DNA from 3 places in the Micromonospora sp. NPDC005299 genome. Region 1 is predicted to be linked to each of the others. Evidence: riboswitches for the same ligand, from Rfam matches in the RefSeq annotation. Region 1 holds a riboswitch; each other region holds the start of a gene.
What was found. Region 1 has a riboswitch for cyclic di-AMP ahead of ACFYPD_RS31360 (coiled-coil domain-containing protein). Riboswitches for the same ligand answer to the same signal wherever they lie in the genome.
Positions count from the first base shown of each region.

Region 2: another riboswitch for cyclic di-AMP. It lies ahead of ACFYPD_RS11445 (NlpC/P60 family protein); the one in region 1 lies ahead of ACFYPD_RS31360 (coiled-coil domain-containing protein).
Region 3: another riboswitch for cyclic di-AMP. It lies ahead of ACFYPD_RS07850 (transglycosylase family protein); the one in region 1 lies ahead of ACFYPD_RS31360 (coiled-coil domain-containing protein).

Region 1 covers NZ_JBIAKG010000017.1:26,766-29,019, reverse strand. Annotated here, with positions in the region: gene ACFYPD_RS31365 (YibE/F family protein) at 1-553, shown strand, start outside; cyclic di-AMP (ydaO/yuaA leader) riboswitch at 708-839, shown strand; gene ACFYPD_RS31360 (coiled-coil domain-containing protein) at 843-1,862, shown strand; gene ACFYPD_RS31355 (carbonic anhydrase) at 1,929-2,254, opposite strand, start outside.
Region 2 covers NZ_JBIAKG010000003.1:421,489-423,742, forward strand. Annotated here, with positions in the region: gene dcd (dCTP deaminase) at 1-330, shown strand, start outside; gene ACFYPD_RS11445 (NlpC/P60 family protein) at 402-1,439, opposite strand; cyclic di-AMP (ydaO/yuaA leader) riboswitch at 1,453-1,588, opposite strand; gene ACFYPD_RS11450 (N-acetylmuramoyl-L-alanine amidase) at 1,846-2,254, shown strand, end outside.
Region 3 covers NZ_JBIAKG010000002.1:535,824-538,077, forward strand. Annotated here, with positions in the region: gene ACFYPD_RS07845 (LLM class flavin-dependent oxidoreductase) at 1-798, opposite strand, end outside; cyclic di-AMP (ydaO/yuaA leader) riboswitch at 1,138-1,311, shown strand; gene ACFYPD_RS07850 (transglycosylase family protein) at 1,311-2,006, shown strand; gene ACFYPD_RS07855 (YbaB/EbfC family DNA-binding protein) at 2,144-2,254, shown strand, end outside.

The sequences.
Region 1 (2,254 bases):
CCTGTCGATGTTCCAGCGCGACGTGGACCTGCACGGCCTGCTGCTGGCCGGCATCGTCATCGGCTCGCTCGGCGTGCTGGACGACGTCACCGTCACCCAGGCGGCCACGGTCACCGAACTGGCCCACGCCAATCCGGCGCTCTCCCGTCGGCACCTCTACCGGGCGGCCACCCGGGTGGGCCGGGCGCACATCGCCTCCACGGTCAACACCATCGTCCTGGCGTACGCGGGCGCCTCGCTGCCGCTGCTGCTCCTGCTGGTCGCCGACTCCCGGCCGGTGAGCGAGATCCTCACCAGCGAGTTCCTGGCCCAGGAGATCGTCCGGAGCGCGGTGGCCACGCTCGGCCTGATCGCCGCCGTACCGCTGACCACCGGACTGGCCGCGGTGGTCAGCACCGCCGGGCGGCGCGGGACCACCGCGGGGCCGGCGGAGCCCTCCTCGCGGCGCCCTCCGGCCGGGCGGGACGAGGCGCTGGAGGCCCTCGGCGGGGCACCCGGCCCGCGCGCCGGCGGGTGGCCCGACGGCGACAGGAGCACGGAGGCCGCATGGTGACACTCCGCAGCGTGACGGCGGACGTCAAACGCGATCCTGGTCACGCAGGGCGAGGACGAATTCTCGCTATTGGTCGGCTTCCGGACGTAGAACCAGGGTAGGACTCTCGGGTAACCTCGCTGCCGGTCACCGCCGAAGGCGCGCACCGGCGCCAGCGGTGCCGCCGCCCAATCGCCCGCGGGCGAGCCGGGGAACCAGGTACATGGGGTGAATCCGCGCGAGCGGTAGGGGCCACTTCCGTCCCGAACCCGTCAGCTAACCCGGTCGGCGGCCGACGGAAGGGAACACTGTGACGGCACCCCTGCGCCGCTGGCTGACCCCCGTGGTGGCTGCGCTGGCCGCGCTCACCGTGCTGGTGGGGCCGACCCCGGCGACAGCCGCTCCGAGCACCCCCACCCCCTCGGGGCACTCCGAGGAAGAAGACGACCCCCTCATCACCGAGGCCATCGACGCCGCCAACCGGGCCTACCTCCAGGCCAAATCGAAGCTGGACACGTCGCGTAAGCGCCAACTCCAGCTCGCCCTCGAGGTGAAGGCGGCACAGGGCGAACTCGACGCGCTGAGCCCGCAGGTGGCCCAGATCGCGGCGCAGTCCTACCGGACCGGCCGGATGGGCGCCATGGCCATGCTGATGGAGAGCAACACGCCCGACTCGTTCGTCCGGCGGGCGGCCGCCCTCGACGAGCTGAACCTGCTGAACTCGCAGAAGCTCGCCGCCATCAACGCCGCGAAGACCCGCGCCGAGCAGGCCAAGATTGCGCTCGACGCCGAGGTACGGGAGCAGGAGAAGCAGAAGAACGCGATGGCCCGCGAGAAGGCCGAGACGGAGAAGGCGCTGAAGCTGGTCGGCGGGATCGGCTTCACCGGCGGCCTGGTCTCGGCCACCTCGCCGGTCGCCCGCGTCGGGCCGGGCCGGACCTCCGACGGCGACTGGAAGCCGGAGTCGTGCAGCGAGAACGACCCCACCACCTCGGGCTGCGTCACCCCGCGCACGCTGCACGCCTACAAGGAGGTCAAGCGGGCCGGCTTCAACCGCTTCGTGGGCTGCCACCGGAACGGCGGGCCGTTCGAGCACCCGAAGGGCCGGGCCTGCGACTGGTCGTTGCAGAAGAGCGGCTTCTCCTCGTGGCGCACCAAGGACCAGCGGATGTACGGCAACAACGTCGCCGCCTTCCTCATCCGCAACGCGGACCGGCTGGGCATCTACTACGTGATCTGGAACCGGCAGATCTGGTTCCCGGCCACCGGCTGGAAGTCCTACAGCGGACCCTCCGACCACACCGACCACGTGCACATGTCGCTGCTCTGACGACGTACGCCGAAAGGGGCCGGCCCGCGACGCGCGGGCCGGCCCTTCGACGTTTTCTCAGCTCGGTCAGCCGGCGAGCGCCGGGTCCGCGGGCGCGGCCGGGGCGGGCACGGGGGTGGCCGGCGCACCGGCCGGGGCCTGCGCCACGGTGCGCACCTCGCCCGCGCTGAGCCGGTACGACAGGCCGACCACGGCACACCGCCCGGCGGCCACCTCGTCAGCGAGCACGGCGGACCGGGCCAGCAGCGCCTCCACGGTCTGCGCGATGTGGATGTCAACGATCCCGTCGAGATCCTCGACGCCCTCCCGGGTGGCCCGGAGCAGGCTGGGCGCGACGGCGTCCACCACGGCGCCGAGGTGCCCGGACGGCGAGGTGCCGGTGCGGACCGCCT
Region 2 (2,254 bases), on a different contig from region 1:
ACGCTGGAGGTGATCTCGCTGGGTGACCAGCTCGCCGGACGCCTGGAGGGCAAGAGCTCGCTGGGCCGGCTCGGCCTGCTCACCCACTCCACGGCGGGCTTCATCGACCCGGGCTTCTCCGGTCACGTCACGCTGGAGCTGTCCAACGTGGCGAACCTGCCGATCACGCTCTGGCCGGGCATGAAGATCGGCCAGCTCTGCATCTTCCGGCTCTCCTCGCCGGCCGAGCACCCGTACGGCTCTGCCGTCTACGGCTCGCGCTACCAGGGCCAGCGCGGCCCGACCCCGAGCCGCTCCTGGCAGAACTGGCGCACCTGGCCGACCCGCTGACCAACCGGAAAGCGGTAAAACGGGGGCCCCTTCCGCTACCTGAGGCGTCAGAAGGGGCCCCTCCTCACCACTCAGCCGGGGCGGCCATAGCTGTTGATCTGGCCGTCGTCGACGCGCTTCATCGTGATCGGCTTGCCGGACTGGGAGGCGTGCACCACCCAGCCGTCACCGACGTACATGCCGACGTGGTGCAGGTCGCTGTAGTAGAAGACGAGGTCACCGGCGCGCAACTCGCTCCGGCTCACCCGCCTGGTCACATTGTGCTGCTGCCGGGCGTTGTGCGGCAGCGAGACGCCGGCCTTGGCCCAGGCCGCCATGGTCAGGCCCGAGCAGTCGTAGTGGTCCGGGCCGGCGGCGCCCCAGACGTAGATCTTGCCGATCTGGGCGCAGGCGAACTTGACCGCGACGCCGGCCGGGCCGCCGGGGTAGCCGGCGGGGCAGGGCGCCGGGCGCAGCGGACCGCCGCCGCCGTTGCCGTAGACCTTGAGGCGCAGCTTCTGGAGCTTGACGATCTCGGCGTCGATCTGCTTCTTCTTGGCCGCGAGCTGGGCCTCGGTACGCGACAGCTCGGTGATCATCTCGTCCAGCGGCTGCTTCTTGGCGGCCAGCTGGTCGCGCAGCTCCGCGACGGTCCGCACCTGCTCCTGTTGGCGGTTCGCGAAGCGGTCGAGCAGTGCGAGGCCGTCCACCAGGTCGCTCGGCGACCGGCTGCCCAGCAGCGCGTTGACGGTGGAGAGGTTGTTGTCGCCCTTGTACGCGTCGGCGGCGAGTCCGCCCACCTGACCGAGGGCGGCGTCCACCCGGGCCTGGAGCGGGGCGATCTGCTTGGCCAGCGAGGCGGCCTGCTTCCGCTTGGCGGCGAGCTGCTCGCGGGTGGCGTTGACCTGTTCGATGATCGGTTCGAGCTTGTTCCAGTCCTGGTCGATCTGGCGCTCGATCTCGGCGACCGACGGTTCGGCGTGTGCCGCCGTGGCGCCGCCGGTCAGGACGACGGCGGAGCCGACCAGGGCGGCGAGGGCGGTGGTGCAACGGGACCAGCGGGAACGCGGCGTAGCCGTCGACCGGTCGACCGACCGGACCGACGGTGGCCGCGGGGCATGGTGTGCCACCGGGCTTCCGTACTCCTTCTTCCTGGCCGCCTACCGGGTTAGCTGACGGGTTCGGGCGGGAAGGGAGGCGCCCTACCGCAGTGGCTGCGGATTCACCCCAGATACCTGGGTCCCCGGCTCGCCCGGAGGCGACTCGGCGGTGTCGGACCGTCACCACCCGGGATGGACGGTGAAGCTCGCGGCCGACGATTGACCAGAGTAGAGAGCGTCGTTATCAATCCGCAACCCGAGACGCCGTGACACTCCGTACGTCCTGCCCGCCCGGAATGAAGGATTTCTTCATACGAGATTACTTGCTGGAAAGGTATTGACCCGGAGGGTGTGCGGGGTGAGGGTGAGGACGCAGTGACCCCCATCCCTGTCTGGAGGTTCGATGCACCTCTCACCCCCGCCGTCGGGTAGACGGATGCTGCTGGCGGCCGCCGTCGCGGCGGCCACCGCGCTGGTGGCGACCGGACCGGTGGCCGCCGAACCGCTCACCGCCCAACCCACCAGCGACCGCCAGGAGCAGTACGCCGCCGCCGCAGCGGAGTACGGCGTGCCGCAGAGCGTCCTGCTCGGCGTCTCGTACCTGGAGTCGCGCTGGGACACCCACCCGGGCCAGCCGAGCACCAGCGGCGGCTACGGCCCGATGCACCTCACCGACGCCCAGCAGGTCCTCGCGACTCCGGCCAGCGGCCACGTGGACGAGAACGAGGACCCGCGGGGCGATGACTCACGCCCGCTCACCCTCGACCCGGCCATCGCGGCCGCACCGGCGGAGGACGTGCTGCCGCAGGCGTCCCTGCAGACGCTCGACGCCGCCGCGGCGCTCA
Region 3 (2,254 bases), on a different contig from region 1:
GGCGACGCCGTGGTCCAGGGCGAGCCCGGCCAGTTCCTCCACCCACTGCTCCGGCGGGCCGTCCAGGAAGCCGCCGGAGGACCGGGCGAAGGTGCCGGTGACGTTGAGCAACCGGCGCACCGCGCCCGGCTCCCGCCCGGCCTCCGCGGCGGCCTCGTCGATCAGCGCGTTCAGCGCCGGCAACTCCGCCGGGCCCTCTGGCAGGTACGCCAGCGACGGCAGCCAACCGTCCGCCGCGCGGCCGACCAGCCGCAGCATCCGCGGCTTGTACGCGCCGACCCAGACCTGCACCGGGTGCGCCGGGGCCGGCCCGCGCTTCGCCCCGATCACCCGGTAGTGCTCGCCATCGACCCGGACCATGCCGCGCCGCTCGGTGTCCCAGACCTCGCGGATCACCCGGATCGCCTCGTCGAGGGCGTCCACCGCCGCGCCGGGGGAGAGCCGCCGACCGCCGACGGCCTCGATCGCCTCCCAGAACGCGCCGGCGCCGAGCCCCAGCTCGACCCGGCCACCGGTGAGCAGGTCCAGGCTGGCCACGCTGCGGGCCAGCACCACCGGCTGGCGCAGCGGCAGGTTGAGCACGTTGCCGGCCAGCGTGATGCGGCTGGTGGCCGCGGCCACGAAGGACATCAGCGTCCAGGTGTCCAGGAAACCGGGCTGGTACGGGTGGTCCTGGAAGGTCACCAGGTCCAGGCCGACCTGCTCGCAGAGCTTGGCGCGCGCCACCACCTGCTCGGGCCGCCCGGCGCTCGGCGTGAGGAAGCCGCCGAAGGCCAGCTCGTGTCCGTGGTCGCTCATGCCTCGCCGCCTCGTGCCGATCTTGCGCGAACCTGCTCACGGTAGCCTCCCGCGTTGCCCGCCGGGCCGGGAACCCACCGCCCCGGGATCCGCGACGCGCGCCGTGGCCACTTGCCACGGTGGACCCGGCGCCGGTGGGTCGTCCTCTTCGGCCGGAGCGCGGAAACACCGCTGTGAGCTGCGAAAACACATCGTCGGCCGGGCCGCTACGACAGATCCGACGGTTCCGCAAGCCGAGGGACGGTGCCGTCGCCCAGCCGGGTGAACAACTTCACAAGAAGTGGGCGTTCGTCGCAAACCGTTCCTAACGTCGAATCCGTTCGCGATCGCGGACACCCCGGGCCGGCAACGCCTAATCCCGCCGCCGGCCCGGTGGTACCTGGACCTTTGGGCGGGAGCGGGGGACCCACACGTTCCTCGGTGCACGACACCTCGGGGTGAAGCCGCCTGCGGCGGCCGGGCTCCTCGGCCCGAACCCGACAGCTCACCTCGTCGGCGTGGAGGAAACCCACATGGCAACTGAACACGTCGCCCGTCATCGACGGACCGCGCAGCGTCGCACCGCCGTCGGGGCGCTCGTCGTCGGCGCCGCCACCGGCGCCGCCGCCCTTCTCGGCCCGGCCGCCCCGGCCAGCGCCGCCAGCGTCAACTGGGACGCCGTCGCCCAGTGCGAGTCCGGCGGCAACTGGCACATCAACACCGGCAACGGCTACTACGGCGGGCTCCAGTTCTCCCGGAGCACCTGGAACGGCTACGGCGGCCAGAAGTACGCCAGCCGGGCCGACCTGGCCAGCCGCGGCGAGCAGATCGCCATCGCCGAGAAGGTCCTCGACGGACAGGGCATCGGCGCCTGGCCGGTCTGCGGCAAGAAGGGCGGCTCGACCAAGAAGTACTCGGCCACCGACTCGGGCGCGAGGAAGGCCACGACGAAGAAGGCCACGACGAAGAGGGCCACGACGAAGAAGGCCACGACGAAGAAGGCCACCTCGGAGCGGTCGTCGCGTGGCGACCGGCCGGCCGTCCGCAGCGAGCGGCGCACCGCGCCGACCGCCGGCAGCTACCTGGTGCGGGCCGGAGACACCCTCTCCGAGATCGCCGACGCGAAGAACGTCGCCGGCGGTTGGCACGCCCTCTACGAGCGCAACAAGAGCGTGGTCGGCGACGACCCGGGCCTGATCTTCCCGGGCCAGAAGCTGCGCCTGCGCTGAGCCCCCACCGGACCCGGTCGCACGCGGGCCGGTCCGCCGCGCCACGAACGCCCGGCCGGGCCTCCCGGCCGGGCGTTCGACGTCGGGGCCGGTTGCTATCGTCACGGTGCTCGGAAAGACGTGAAGAAAGCGCGGATATGACCAACGACTCGTTCTCCGCGGCCGCGAGCCTCGACGAGCTGCTGACCAGGACGCAACAGGCGCTCTCCGCGATGCGGTCCCGGGCCGCCGAGCACGCCGACGGCGCG